Regions from separate parts of the Paenibacillus sp. J22P169 genome, predicted to be linked through region 2. Evidence: riboswitches for the same ligand, from Rfam matches in the RefSeq annotation. Region 2 holds a riboswitch; the other holds the start of a gene.
The links. Region 2 has a riboswitch for cyclic di-AMP ahead of AC58QG_RS27725 (stalk domain-containing protein). Riboswitches for the same ligand answer to the same signal wherever they lie in the genome.
Positions count from the first base shown of each region.

Region 1: linked by a shared signal. The riboswitch ahead of AC58QG_RS36010 (C40 family peptidase) and the one ahead of AC58QG_RS27725 (stalk domain-containing protein) in region 2 are both predicted to bind cyclic di-AMP.

Region 1 covers NZ_JCAUAO010000020.1:23,453-30,839, reverse strand. The annotation lists gene AC58QG_RS36030 (methyltransferase domain-containing protein) at 572-1,465, shown strand; gene AC58QG_RS36025 (YdeI/OmpD-associated family protein) at 1,504-1,953, shown strand; gene sugE (quaternary ammonium compound efflux SMR transporter SugE) at 1,968-2,288, opposite strand; guanidine-I (ykkC/yxkD leader) riboswitch at 2,375-2,476, opposite strand; gene AC58QG_RS36015 (MSMEG_1061 family FMN-dependent PPOX-type flavoprotein) at 2,544-3,155, opposite strand; gene AC58QG_RS36010 (C40 family peptidase) at 3,300-3,770, opposite strand; cyclic di-AMP (ydaO/yuaA leader) riboswitch at 3,774-3,912, opposite strand; gene AC58QG_RS36005 (hypothetical protein) at 4,080-4,898, opposite strand; gene AC58QG_RS36000 (M1 family metallopeptidase) at 4,944-6,950, opposite strand; gene AC58QG_RS35995 (YwhD family protein) at 7,139-7,387, shown strand, end outside.
Region 2 covers NZ_JCAUAO010000008.1:17,217-24,603, forward strand. The annotation lists gene AC58QG_RS27715 (molybdopterin molybdotransferase MoeA) at 1-998, shown strand, start outside; gene AC58QG_RS27720 (YjcZ family sporulation protein) at 1,228-1,332, opposite strand; gene AC58QG_RS27725 (stalk domain-containing protein) at 1,487-2,278, opposite strand; cyclic di-AMP (ydaO/yuaA leader) riboswitch at 2,283-2,435, opposite strand; gene AC58QG_RS27730 (PspA/IM30 family protein) at 2,591-3,247, shown strand; gene liaF (cell wall-active antibiotics response protein LiaF) at 3,266-4,042, shown strand; gene AC58QG_RS27740 (sensor histidine kinase) at 4,150-5,217, shown strand; gene AC58QG_RS27745 (response regulator) at 5,244-5,891, shown strand; gene lepB (signal peptidase I) at 5,909-6,457, shown strand; gene AC58QG_RS27755 (hypothetical protein) at 6,908-7,387, opposite strand, start outside.

The sequences.
Region 1 (7,387 bases), on a different contig from region 2:
TTATTTCTCCCGTACCTGACCGTTACACTGGAAATGGGGGGAATTAACTGTACATTTTCCAGTTAACCCTCTCTTGAAGGGAAATGACGGGAAATTAACTGGAATTTTTCCATTTATTTTGTGGAGACTCCCCAGACCTAGCTACTTTTACACACCCGTCCTCCCTACTTAGCCAACTATTATCCGTACTTGCCTCTCACCCTCACCCCTACATAGCCAACTATTGTCCGCACTTGCCTCTCACCCTCACCCCTACATAGCCAACTATTATCCGTACTTGCCTCTCACCCGTCCTCCCTACTTAGCCAACTATTGCCCGCACTTGCCCCTCACCCTCACCCCTACTTAGCCAACTATTATCCGCACTTGCCTCACATCCCCATCCGTACTTTGCCATCTGTCATCTATCAATCCGCACACATTCACTTATCCGTAGATGCACCCTCCACCATCCTCCACTCCCCTGCAAATGTGATCATCAACTTTCGCATTCCATGACAATACAACATAATAAATGTTAACATGGTACATATTATGTGTTACAATATTCGAAAAAGGAGGCGGCCTAACCATGGAGGACAAACAAGACAAGACGAAACGACTTTCGGTTTATTTGCCTGAGAAAGTAAAGTCCGATTTGGAGCGGATGGCAGATGATACGGGGTTATCGATGACTCAGCTAATCGTTATGGCTACGCAGGGGCTGCTAGCGAATTACGCTGTGCAGGGTGGAGCGATTTTTGCGGATTTGCTGTCGGCGAGACATCGCATCCTTCACGAAGTGAAAGAGAAGCAGACGCTTTTGGATCAAGAAAAGCTGAGCATGCAAGCCTACTACGGCGCACGAGCAGAGGAGTATGAACGGATTTATCACCGTGAAGATGCGGAGTTTCAACAAGAGCTGGCCTTCCTTTCTGATATCCTGAAGAAGCAAGTGGAGGGACGACGTGTGCTGGAAATCGCCTGTGGCACGGGTTATTGGACACATATTGCCGCAGAAACCGCAGCGCAGCTTGTTGGGGTAGATATACGCCCGGAAGTGCTGCACATCGCGGAGTCGAAGAGTTGGCCGAAGGGGAATGCTAGCTTTGTGGAAGGAGATGCGTACAAGCTCTCCGAGATACGCGGGGAATTTGATTACGGATTGGCGAACTTCTGGTTCTCCCACATTCCGCGCAATCGGATCGACAGCTTTTTACAAGGTTTCCATGAACGGTTGGGCAGTGGGGCGCAGGTTTTTATCGCGGATAACGTGTATGTACCTGGAAGAGGCGGCGAGCTCATTACCCATGAGGATAGCGAGGATACGTACAAAAGACGCGAGCTAGCCGACGGCTCCAAGCATGAAATTCTCAAAAACTATTTTACGTACGAAGAGTTGAATGACATTTTTCGACCTTTGTCCCAGCATTTGCGTATCTTCGTCGGGGGCAGCTTCTGGTATGTGAGTTATACGATCAAATAGCCACCCCAACTTTCACTACTCCATAGGAGGCATCGACCATGAGTGTAACGTTCCATACGACGGTTATGAAAGCCCAAAATAAGAATGCCACGGGGATTTCCATTCCCGAAGAGGTCATGACCACGTTAGCAGGAGGCAAAAAGCCCAGCGTATCCGTGACCCTGAATGATTACACGTATCGGACGACGGTTGCGGTCATGGGCGGCGAATACCTCATCCCGCTTAGTGATGCCCACAGACAGGCCTCCGGTTTGAAGGCAGATGATCCCGTCGAGGTGACGTTGGCCTTGGATCTCGCGCCTCGCACCGTGGAAATTCCTGCGGATCTTCAATCCGCATTGTCGGAAGTGGATGGCGCTGTGCAACGGTTTGAAGCGCTCGCTTTCTCCAAGCGCAAAGAATTCGTCCGACAGGTCGAGGACGCGAAAACACAAGAGACGCGTCTCTGCCGAATTGCTAATGTTGTCACACAGATAAGCGATGTCTAAGTGCTCGACATCCTTTAGTGCCCTGACGTGAATTTCAGCCCGAGCACACCAACTAGAATCAAAACCATAAACAAGATACGCACTAAACTGATCGGTTCATCAAGAAATAGTGTGCCAATGATAATGGCACCGACTGCACCGATGCCGGTCCAAGCCGCATAGGCGGTACCGATAGGAAGAGTTTTTGTTGCTACTGCTAAGAAATAGAAACTAACGATCATGCCTAGAATAGTAACAATGGATGGGACAAGTCGGGTAAATCCGTTGGAAAATTTCAATGATATGGCCCACACCACCTCAAAAACACCTGCAATGACCAGGTATAACCATGCCATAATGAACACTCCTTCATGTAGATATTATGTCGCCAGTGCCACAAAAAAAACAAAGAAAAGCCCGGGAATATCGCACTGCTGCGATAGACTCCCGGGCTTTTCTCCCTCCGTGACCACAGCGTATCCGCTGTGTGTTTTCCCTTGGACCAGCCGGCGACATGCGCCGCGGAACCCTAGAAAACGACATGCCGTTATTATAGGCTGGCTAACATATCATGTCAAGTTATACATTTTGGCTGCCTAGTTGGCTTTTTCCTACTCTTCCAGCGGAATTCCGTTCAATGCCAGATGTGCGCGGAACATATCCATGCCGTCTGGCTGCTCCTGTTCGGGTACCCACGTAGCGGGATCCCAAATCTTCGACAGCTTGAGGGCGCGACTGCAATGCACAAAGCATTCCTGCACCTCGACGCCGACAGCGGCGATGGGGGATTTCCCATTCAGCTGCATCGTCGCTAGTAGCTCCTCGTCCTTTGTTAACCAAGCGCGGCCATTGACGCGGAGTACCATGTCGACGCCTGGAATGATGAATAAGAGACCCACTTGTGGGTTGGTTAATATATTTTGCATCGAATCTAATCGGCGGTTTCCGAGTCTTTCGGGATAGATGAAGCGGTGTTCATCTAGAACACGAACGAATCCTGCGCTATCGCCGCGGGGGGAAACATCACACAGTCCATTCGCGCCTGACGTAGATAAGTAGAATAAAGGTGATTTGGCGATGAACGCTCTTGCGTGCTCGTCGATTTGGTTAATAACTTTATTTTGTACTGCCGGATGCGGCTCTCCGATATCTGCTCTAATCTCATCAATGGATTGAATGATGCCAGGAAACGGTGGGGATGTACTATCTTTTATGCTGTCCATACATTCTTATCCTTCCTCGAGGCCGAAGGGCCCGCCCATATTTATTCCTTGTAGTATACGCTGATACCCTCGTTCAAATGAATGAAGCCCTGCAAGTCGCTCTTACGAGCAAAGCTTGCAGGGCTTCATTCTGTGCCGAGAACATTACTTGGATTCAGCAGTTAGTTGATTGTAAATATCATCCCATAGAACACGTCTGGCTGATACATACCGCTTCGCATAATAGGATTCGCTCAACTTATTCTTAACAACACCTTGATTGGTAGCGGAGTGAACGAATTCACCATTACCGAGGTACATCCCTACGTGAGAGATGCCGCTGCCATCTGTGTTGAAAAATACAAGATCGCCCTTACGAAGATCACTTTTGTCAACCCAGTAGCCTTCACTGTTTTGTGATTTGGAGCTGTGTGGAAGGTCGATGCCGAACTCGTCGAACAAGTAGGACGTGAAACCAGAGCAATCGAATCCTTTGGTTGTCGTTCCTGCCCATCTGTAAGGAGTTCCAACAAGCTCGTCTACCGCTTTATCCATATTGGATGCTGCGAAAACGCTTCCTACACTAACACTCAAAAACAAAACAAGACTAAAAATAAGACCAACAACTTTCTTCAACTGCTTGTCTCCTTCCGGTGCCTACGAGGTTAGCTGGAGGGTTCGGTTGAAGGTTCCCTATGATCCCTGTCTTGCAAGATCAATTCACCCGGAGTGGTTCCCCCGTTTCCCCATAAACTGAGGAATTCGGCATGAAATATTTGGTTTTTTGATGCTAGTCCTTTTAATTCGTCATAAACAATGAAATTCCTCTTTTTTTATAAGAAAAAAGGCTGAAAATTAGGCGAATCGTTCGGAAAACAGACGAAAAAAAGCCCCTTTCTCATGGAGAAGGGGAGAATGCCTGCCTATTGGCTGTTTTGCTGGATATTAATTGGATATTTTGGCTGAAAGAAGCTGATATTGGGAAGAAATGCCCCAGATTTGGATGAAAATATGGAAGAGAGGATACAGTTGATAAATGATTAGTGCTATCAGTCCCGCCCATAGGTAGGTAGCTGTGACCGTGACCCCTGCCAAAAGTCCTGTGAACACTAACAGAATGATGGCAAGTCCGATAATCGGCAGTGAGTATCGAAAGAAAGAGAAGATCGTCGATGTGATACCTAGCTTGGCCGCGATGGCGAATTGCACATACATAAACAGCAGCTGCAGGAGAAATCCGTAAATCAGTAGACTCAGTATCCAAGGCAGAAGCTTGAGAATGACCTGCTCATAGGAACCGCTATGCCCAAGAACATAAGCAGCTTTCGGGAGGAGCCAGATGAGTGGAAACAGGGTAAGTGCGATCCGGATGAGATACACGAGTAGAAAAGGGAGCATAAGCTTTTTCATCCCGCGAAAGAAACGGTAGCCAGCATTCTGGTGAGCGTGCGTGAGTGAATAATAAACACCGCCATTTAAGAGAGGCGTCAGCAGCATGCGAGCACACAAGAGAGCACCTAGCCACCATAAATAGGAATAGCTGAGATCTGTTTTAATTAACTGGAACTGGCCTTCAGCTAGAAAGATCTGCAATGCCTGCTTGGGCTGCTCGGCGCCAGGGAACCGATGCATGAGGGGGACGAGTATTCCCTGCACGAGTTTATACAGGAGAATACCCCAGCCCATCTGATAAAGGAATAAAATGATCGTGGCAAAGGGCTGTGCCATAGCTGCCCTGAAGCCTGATTTGATATAGGTGGCCAACGAGGGTCCCTCCTCAGAGTTTGTCATGAGACGTAAGCCAAGTCCTTACCAGGCGACTGAGCCGAATATGGCTTGCAGGAACTGAATAATGCCGAGATTCCACCGAATTTGCCACTTTGTATTTAATTGGGTTTGATAAAAGTTGTTGATGTGCTTATTTTCGAGAATGAGCGTGTACTTGGGATCAATGCGCACCCAGTCGACAGGGGAGGCATGCGTTAATTTGAACTCAATGCTGCCTTCCTTACCATCCCATGTTTTATCTAACGTTGTACCATCTGCGAAGTGGAACTGGACAGGCACTTCCGGTGAGTTGCCGCCATGCTTCACGATGCGGACCGTGCTTTCGTAAGTCTCGGACCCCTTGCTGCCCTGAGGCTGGACGTGTACACTCTCGACAGAATAATCCATCATCATACCGCCATAGACATACTGATTAAAGAAATCATCCCACTTTGTTTTGCTGACATCCTCCACAACTTGTTGGAAGTCCTTCGTAGAAGGGTGCTTGAACTGCCACCTTTGGAAATAGGTTTTCATAATACGGTCCATCACCTTCGTACCGACTTGCTGCTCAATTGCTTTCAGCACGAGCTTGCCACGCGTGTACACATTTTCTGCATACTGATCATGACCTTTGTAAGCCCATGCATCCTTCTGCAGCCCATTGGGTGAGGTAATATAACTGGATTCGACAGGCAAATTAGGTACATCCCCATATTCAGCTTCCATGACTTTATCCTCCGCATAAGAGGTGAAGCCTTCATCCAGCCATGCTTCTTCGAATTCATTGCTGGCAACGAGTCCATAGAAGAATTGGTGGCCGATCTCATGCACGACGACGCGTTCCAGCTCTAAGTCGGGATCCTTGTCGCTGGCACCCCAGGCAGTAACCAAAGTCGGATATTCCATGCCGCCCGCGCCATTCCCGCCCGGAGGCGGCACTACGATAGAGAGGGTAGAGTAGGGATACGTTCCGTACCACTGACTGTAACGTGAGAGTGCTTTTTTGGCTGCATACATGTAGCGATCCTTTAAATCTTGATGATTCGGATCGAGGTATAGCTTGATCTTGACCCCAGGAATTTGTGGTGTCGAGAAGGGCTCTTCCACATAGATGAAATGCGGAGAGGCCGACCAAGCGAAATCATGGACATCCTCGGCATAAAATTGGTACGTCTTGGTGCCCTTATCCGTCACAGCAGGCTTCACAGGAAACCCTGTAGCGGCCACAATGTAATTCGCAGGCACTTGGATTTTCACATCATACATGCCGAAATCAGCATAGAACTCGGAATTGCCATGGTATTGATGAAGATCCCAGCCAGGTTCAGTCCGGCCCCTTGTTCCCTTACGTTCATAGGCGGCAACCTTCGGAAACCATTGTCCAGCCATAACAAAGTCATCGACGTACCCCATTCTGGCAAAAGCTGCAGGCAGCTTAACAAGGAATTCGGTTTTGATGGTTACAGTTTCTCCAGGTCCTACGGGCTTAGATAAAGGGATTTTGATCAGTGTATGGTCGTCCTTGTTGCCATCATCCGGCTGCACGAACGACATCCGCTTGGTGAGATCATCACCCGTATCCGACTTCACAGAGAGCAGTTCCATACTTCCGCCACTCTCTGCCTTCGCTTCATCCTCCCGCAGCTTACCTCCAGACTCGCGCATGAATGTCGTTTTCTTCGATGCGAAAGCATTCGGATAGAGGTGCAGATACATTTCTTGTACAGGAACAGAGCCTGGATTTTCCCACGTGAGCGTTTGTTGTCCTTGGAGCTGTTGGGTTTCTGGTGTGTAGGCAACGTTCATGTGATATTCGGCAATACGATAACTAAGTGGTGTTGAGGTTTCTAACGGTTTGCCATTACCATTATCTGCAGGCTGCATGTCCGGTGTCTTAACAATAGGTACATCTTTAGAGACGACAGGAACAGTCCCTCTTGGTGTGGAGGGGAGCAAGGTGTTCGTTATTAACACTGCGCCGGCAGCAAGGAGCATGACAGCAAACCACTGTACCTTGCGGCTATTGAATAGAGCATTCATATCCATGAGATTCACCCCGCCTAAACAAGCATCTACAGCATGTATATGTAGACAACCTAGGGAATATTTCTGCGAGGTGAAAGAAATGTTTAGAAATGGGAATGGGAGACACCGCCCCTTGTTCTAATGGATGACTTTCGCTACAATGAAAGCAAGTCGTCATTTTAACTTTATGTAGAGTGGAAGGTGCCCTTATGGAAGCGGATAAGAAGAAGCTAGCCTTAAATATAGTAAGTTCAAAAGTGAATCACAAAGGCTTCGGTGCAGGAGCCATTGATCTTAGTAACGTCTCCGGCATTATTATTGATGGGGATGAAGCTTATCTGGATGAAGGAACACTGCATGCTAAGAGTAAGATCGAGAAAGGGATTAAATTCTCCACGAACAAGGAGGATGTCCCTAATGGTCGTAAAGCGTGGATCGTGTGGGTAGCGGTTGATCGC
Region 2 (7,387 bases):
CAAGCGGAACCATGCCCCAACTTACGATTCTAGAAGGGATGGCTGCTCGTATCATGACGGGGGCGCCTGTTCCAGATGGCGCAGACACTGTTGTGATGCTGGAGATGACGGATTCCTTGCAGGATGCTTCCTTGTCATCCATGGACGCCAAGGTACGGATTAAGAAAAATGTGCAAGAAGCAAGTAATATAACCCCGATTGCCGGAGAAGTTGTACGTGGGGAGTTCGTAATTGCACGTGGGGATCAGATTGGTCCGGGGGAAGCTGCGATCCTGGCAACCTTTGGGTACTCCGTGGTTGAGGTATACCGAAAGCCTAAGGTGGCTATTTTCTCAACAGGTTCGGAGCTCTTACCCGTCGAACAGGAAATGCAGCCTGGGAAAATACGCAACAGCAACAGCTACATGCTAGCCGCACAAGTAGAGGCAGCAGGTGGAGCGGCTTTGATCATGCCAGCGCTCACTGATGATCCTCAGCAGGTGGAAGCCGCTATTGAGGCTGTATTGCCTGATGTGGATCTCATTCTCACTTCTGGCGGTGTCTCTGTTGGTGATTATGATGTCCTTGTCGAGTTATTCGGTCGATTTGACGGAAAGCTGTTGTTCAATAAGGTGGCAATGCGGCCAGGTACCCCGACGAGTGCTGCTTTCTGGAAGGATAAGCTGCTAGTAGCGTTGTCTGGTAATCCAGGCGCATCGTTCGTTGGCTTCGAACTATTCGCAAAGCCGATTATTAAGACGATGTTAGGGAGTCAGCGTCCTGAGGCAGAAGAGTTTACGGCCTTTCTGGATGTGACTTATGATAAACCCTCTGCCTATCCCCGTTATATTCGGGGGACCAAACGTGTCGAGGCAGGGTCTATATGGGTCAGACCTGCTGGCATCGATAAGTCGAGTATCATGGTGTCGATTAAAGATGCGGATTGCTTGATCTGGCTTCCTGCCGGAGGTCAAGGGTATCAGCGTGGTGATAGTGTGAAGGTTTATACAACACGTTAATAGATGAACTTATACGTTTATACATGTATTCATGAAATGATATAACCAATATCAACAGAAGTTTGGCGCTAACAAGTAACCGTCTATCAGGAGGGTCAGCTGTAGCGCTTTTTTTTCGAACAAGTGGTATCAATTTGAAATGAAAAAGCCCGCCTGCTGAAAGCTTCTATTCCTAGAAGTTTCAACAGGCAGGGCTATTTGCAAAGTAAATACTTAACGGAAGATGGTCCTAGTAGAATGTAGCAAGAATGATGACCAACAGTACATAAAGAACAAGAATAACACCTACGGAATTTCCGTATCCTGGCGTTCCACAACCAACTGCAGCTGACATAGTATCCCCTCCGGCTTGAATTAATGTGGGTTAAACACTATATAACATATGTAGGGGAAATACCTATTGATTGGACGAATGCCCTTATTGACCGGATCAATCACCTACAAAAAAAGCTGCCCTTGTGTGGTTCACAAGGCAGCTTTTTGCTCAATTAATTCGGAATTTGGTACACTTTAATTTTCTGAATGCCGAAGCTTTGCAGTGATTTTCTCGAGCCTGGGATAAAGATGTCCAGTCGCTTACCTTTAATGGCACCGCCGGTATCCGTTGCATAAGCGTACATTCCGCCAGTAGGAAGACCACTAAATGAATAACCTTCGATATAAAGTTTGGTACCAAGTGGAATTACGGATGGATCAACAGCAACTGTGCCGATCGCAAGTGGGTTACCCAAGTAATCAAAGGCCCCGTATCCACCATTTTCAGAAGGATCTGCTGAATAAGCTGTAGATTCAAAAACTTGATAATCAGGTGCATGCTTTCCGCCATCTTTACTCAGGATGGCCAGTTTACTGCTCGCATCCCACTGTACAGGTACACCTGCAGCCGTGGACAGAAAGCGAAGCGGCACATAAACCCGCCCATTTTGATACTGGGAAGCGCCATCTAAGATGACGGTCTCCTGATCAACGAGGGCTTCTTTTTGACCTGAAACCAAGGTAATCGTATGTTGATTGTTAGTTAGTGTTACTTCAATCTGTTTTCCATCTTTTTTCCAATTCACCGTATAACCGAGCTTCTCGGTCACAAACCGCAGTGGAACTTGGGTCGTGTGGTTGCCATCCAGAAATGGCTGTGCATCAGGGAAATGGATCAGGTCATCATTGACTTGCACTTTCACTTCCATTTCAGCTGCTTGGGCTGTAAATGGGGAAAGAAAGCCTCCTGCCAATACTGTTAGAGAAACAGCAAGGCCAGTTAACCCTTTGATAAGCTTATTCAATTGGTAATCCTCCTTCATGAGCCTTCGAGGTTAGTTGACGGGTTCGGGAAGAAGGTTCTCCCTAGTCTGCTCCAAGCCGAAGCAAATATTCACCCCAAGTATTTCGTCCCCCGTACCAGTGCCTAAATTTATGCACCAGACTCGGCTTCAAATATTTTATCATCACAGACATGCCTGAACAACGACCAATATATGGTTATGCCCTTTCATACTAGACTTAGGTCTAGGTTCAAAAACGGTCGATAGTCGGTTTTAGAACGTCTGTGATTGAGCTACGATAGGAGTATGATGAAGGGTGAGGGGCGATTTGACATGAATAATAAGAATCGGGAAATTGATCCTACTAATATATTTGACCGTATTGGCAAAATGGCTGAAACCGTTTGGCAGGAGACTATAGGCAAAACGAATCCAGGTACCTATGATGATGGCACCATTGCCAAGCTTGAGGAGCGCTATGACGATGCGCTCCAGGCCACGATTGCGCTGCGTAGTCACATCGCGAGAGCGGAAGAGATGGCGAAGCTGCGCGGCGAGCAAGCGGAGCTTGCAATGCGCGCCGGCGAAGAGGATCTCGCGCGGCTCGCTCTGCAAGAGAAGCTGCGCGAGGAAGCCGCTTGCGAGCACTACCGCGCGCAGTACGCGAGCAGCCAGGACTTGTGCCTGGCGCTCGCAGAGGAACTGCGCGGACTGCGTGCCGGGCACGCAGCCGAGGATGTGCAGCCGCATGGCGGGCTGCACGGGAAAGAGGCTCGCGACACATGGCGCGAGCTGGAGGTCGCCGGCCGCGAGCTCGGCCGGGAGGCACTGCAGGGGCTCCGCGTGGCGGGCCGCCTGTCGAAGGAGACGCTGAAGGAAGCCGGAGACAACCTTCAGCATGAACTGCGCGCGCTGCGTACCCGACTGCAGCATGAGTGGCAACAGGAGCAGCGTGCTCGCGATGAGCGGGATCCGCACAACCGGAAATAGCATTGGCTCGTGACCTCCATGAAAAGCAAAGCCTTGCCCTATAAGGATTTGCATCTTGGAGGTCGTCCATTCTTATGGTATGCTAGGAATCGTATGAACGAAAGTGAAATGGCAGCCAGAGGAGGTGCATCGATGGGAGAAGAAATGAAAAATAACCGCAGCCGGAATACAGCGCTTGTGCTGATTGGAGCCGGTGTTTTTTTGCTTCTAGATCATACCATAGGCTTTTTTCCCATTATGGCCGTAATCCTTATTCTGCTGGGCATTCATCGTGTTCGTTCACGCAAAGAGCGCAAGGGTTATGTGTTGATGGGGATTGGTGCCGTTATTTTATTTGGTGATCATCTCGCAATTGTCATTTCAGTTGTGTTGATTTCATTAGGGTTCTTTTTTATTCGATCTAAACAGGTTCATAAGGATGATTCTTATATACAAAAGCAAAAGATTGTTGATAGCGTTCGCCTCGGCCGAGAGCCTTGGATTCTGCGAAATACGTCGACATGGTATTTGGTGGGGGAGACGTATATTGATCTCTCGTTGGCCATTTTAGAACAAAAGGAAACGACAGTCATCCTACAGGGCGTTGTAGGGGATATTGATATAAAGGTACCTGATGATATCGGCGTTTCCGTTACAGCTTCTGTCATGTTCGGTCAGCTTCATATCGCTGAAGAGCGTGAAACAGGTGTGATGAACAAAGTGGTATGGCAATCGGAGAATTATCAACATTGCGACCATCGGGTGAAACTCGTGCTCTCTTTTATCGTAGGAGATATCAAGGTCAAAGTATTGTAAATTTCTTGGAAATATTGTTTCACACATTACATGGACTATATTTTAGATAAACGAAACCATCCTTATTGGACGGTATAGCCGTTTATTTCAAGGGGGTTCATCACCACGTGGACGGCTACAAACGACGTTTAACGAATATGATATGGCGCAGCATGGGGGAGGCCATCCTCTTTAGCTTCGCTGTTTTCGGTGCTATGCTTTATTTTTTGAATTCACGGCATTTGATTGAACCCTTTTCCAGCTGGCAGCAGGGGGTTAAATTTTCATTCATGGCCCTGTTGATTCTAGGTGTGATTGGTGCTGTGTTCGGATATTGGAACAGCTCTAAGGTGACACGCAGACTTGAGCCGATGATGGAAACGATGATTTTATTAGAAAAAGGGACATTTGCCCGTGAAGGCTTTCAATACGGGGAAGATGATGAAATTGGACGTTTAGGCGAACAACTCAGCCGTATTATGAAGCGATGGGAGGAGCAAGTGACCTCACTCCAACGACTCTCCAATAGTAATGCTGAGCTTACCGAAAAAGCCAAGCTTGCCGCAGTCATTGAAGAGCGCCAGCGTTTGGCACGCGAGCTGCATGATGCGGTAAGTCAGCAATTGTTCGCTATTTCAATGACTGCGACAGCTGTAGGTCGAACGTTGGATAAGGATTTCGAGAAAGCGAAGCGGCAAATTCATCTGATTGAAGAAATGGCCTCCGTCGCTCAATCCGAAATGAGAGCCCTATTACTGCATCTGCGACCGATCCATCTCGAAGGAAAACGATTGTCCGAAGGCCTTGTTGAGCTCTTAAAAGAGCTGGCTGCCAAGGTCCCTATGGCGATTAGCTGGGATATGGATGATGAAATTCGCTTAAACAAAGGGATCGAAGATCATTTGTTCCGAATTGTACAAGAAGCACTTTCGAATGCGCTGCGTCATTCCAAGGCGAATAAACTGGAAGTGAAGCTGCTGCATCGTTCAGACGGCATTCGATTAGTGATCCGCGATGACGGTGTTGGGTTCGAGCTTGATGCGAAGAAGCTAACTTCATATGGAATCGTGTCTATGAAGGAACGCGTTAACGAAATCGGAGGATCCGTTGATATCATTACGGCACCTGATCGAGGCACCCGTATCGAGATTCGGGTACCTATTCTGGCAAGCGATCCTCAATTGATCGAGAATTAGCACTGTACATAGAGAGGGAGAAGCGAATGGACGACACCTTAATCAAAGTACTACTTGTCGATGACCATGAAATGGTCAGAATTGGACTTGCAGCTGTTCTAGGGACGGAAGATGGAATTGAGGTCGTTGGCGAAGCGAGCAATGGTCACGATGGCATTCGTCTAGCTCAAGAATATCGTCCAGATGTCGTGCTGATGGACCTTGTTATGGAAGGCATGGACGGCATTGAAACGACAAGGAAATTACTGCAACTATACCCAGAATGTAAGGTCATTGTATTGACTAGCTTCCTAGATGATGAGAAAATGTATCCAGTTATCGAAGCAGGTGCCTTCAGCTATTTATTGAAAACCTCGCGGGCGTCCGAGATCGCGCAAGCGATTAGAGCCGCGGCCAAAGGGCAGTCGATTCTAGAGTCACAGGTTGCTTCGAAAATCATGAATCGCTTTCGTCAACCTAAGCCGGCTGCAGAGCCGCATGAAGAATTAACGGACCGCGAGATGGAAGTTCTTCGCTTGATCGCGAAAGGCAAATCCAATCAAGAGCTAGCTGATGATTTATTCATTGGTGTGAAGACGGTAAAATTCCACGTCACTAACGTTTTGTCCAAGCTAGGCGTAGAAGATCGCACACAAGCGGCGATATATGCCTTCAAGCACGGGCTGGCGGAATAAGGCAAGGAGCGATAAGCTTGAATGTAGTCAAACAGATTTGGAGCTGGTTTGGTTCCATAGCAATTTCTTTTGTTCTAGTTGTATTTCTAGGTGTGTTTGTGTTTCAATCGACGAGAGTTAGCGGTCATTCTATGGATCCGACGTTACATGATAGCCAACGTGTGTATGTTTCGAAGCTTTCACATACGTTTCATTATGAACCCAATTATGAGGACATTGTCATTATCGATTCTAGGGTTGATATGAAGCGAACTTTCAAAAATGATTTAATGGACAGCCCATTACTCAGCTTATTTATCCGAGGCGATGATAAGCATGTATGGATCAAACGCGTGATCGGTAAGCCAGGGGATCAGCTTGAGCTTAAGGATAACCAGATGTACCGCAACGGTGAGCTTCTGAATGAGTCTTACATCAACGAGGAAATGAGAGCGAACGGGAACAAAAAGTGGAGCGTTCCAGCTGATCATATTTTCGTAATGGGAGATAATCGGAACAATAGTATGGATAGTCGCGTAATTGGTTTCATACCAATTGACCATGTGTTAGGTAAAAAGTTATTTTAAAATTGAAAGAGCTGTCTCTCTGGTAGATGTATCTACTTTGGGAGACAGCTTTTTGTTGTTAATGGGTGATAGTTGTAGTTGTGAGGAAATCAGGAGTCGGAATCGTTCAACGCCAGTTAACACCAGTCAACGCCAGTGGTTGGAATTTTAGCTGTAAAAAGTACAGGTAAATCAGGCTAAATTAGGCTTTGAATGCGAATTAATGGAAAATGTACAGCTATTTCTTCACTTCTGATTGAAAAGGGGGAGGAATGAAACAAATAACTGGAATTTTTCCGGTTATTTGAGTTTAAAAGCTGGAAACGGAAAAATTAACTGCATGTTTTCCGTTTAAATTTAAAAGGCACAGTTCCCCGTAGAAGGAGCGCACGGACGCAGGGCTCTGCTAGAGATCAATGAGGTCGGGATGAGGCAGAAGGGCTGCTGACCAGCCAGGAGAAACTGCAAGAGTCACATCCTCGTATCTAACAACAAGCCTCGCATTGGAACCGGCAAATAGGTATTGAGCTGTGATTGATACTGACCATATGGCTTAAGCGGTGATGTGGAGAGCTGAAACAATGAGATGGCAGGGAGCTGCTGCAAGCGATCAATATTGCTTACTAACGAGTTCGCGAAGTTGGTGAGCGTAAGCAAGCTTTGGCGATCAATGCCAATAGGTTGCTTTAGTTGCTCCTCCAGAACGTCAGCTTGAAGGATCAACTTTCCGTCATCTTTCTTGGTGATGCCGAGATCATGAAGTGTGCTGGGACTTGCGGCTCCCTCAAGACCTTGAAGCAGGGCATGACTTACATAATCAGGTGAGTCCCCCAGTTGATCTTGTAATTCATTATAGGTATGAATAAAGTTTTGAATGTTGTTAGCAATATTGGTTGGTGTGGCTTCTGTAAGCGCATCGGCGGACTTGTTCGTACTTGAAGTAAGACTCGT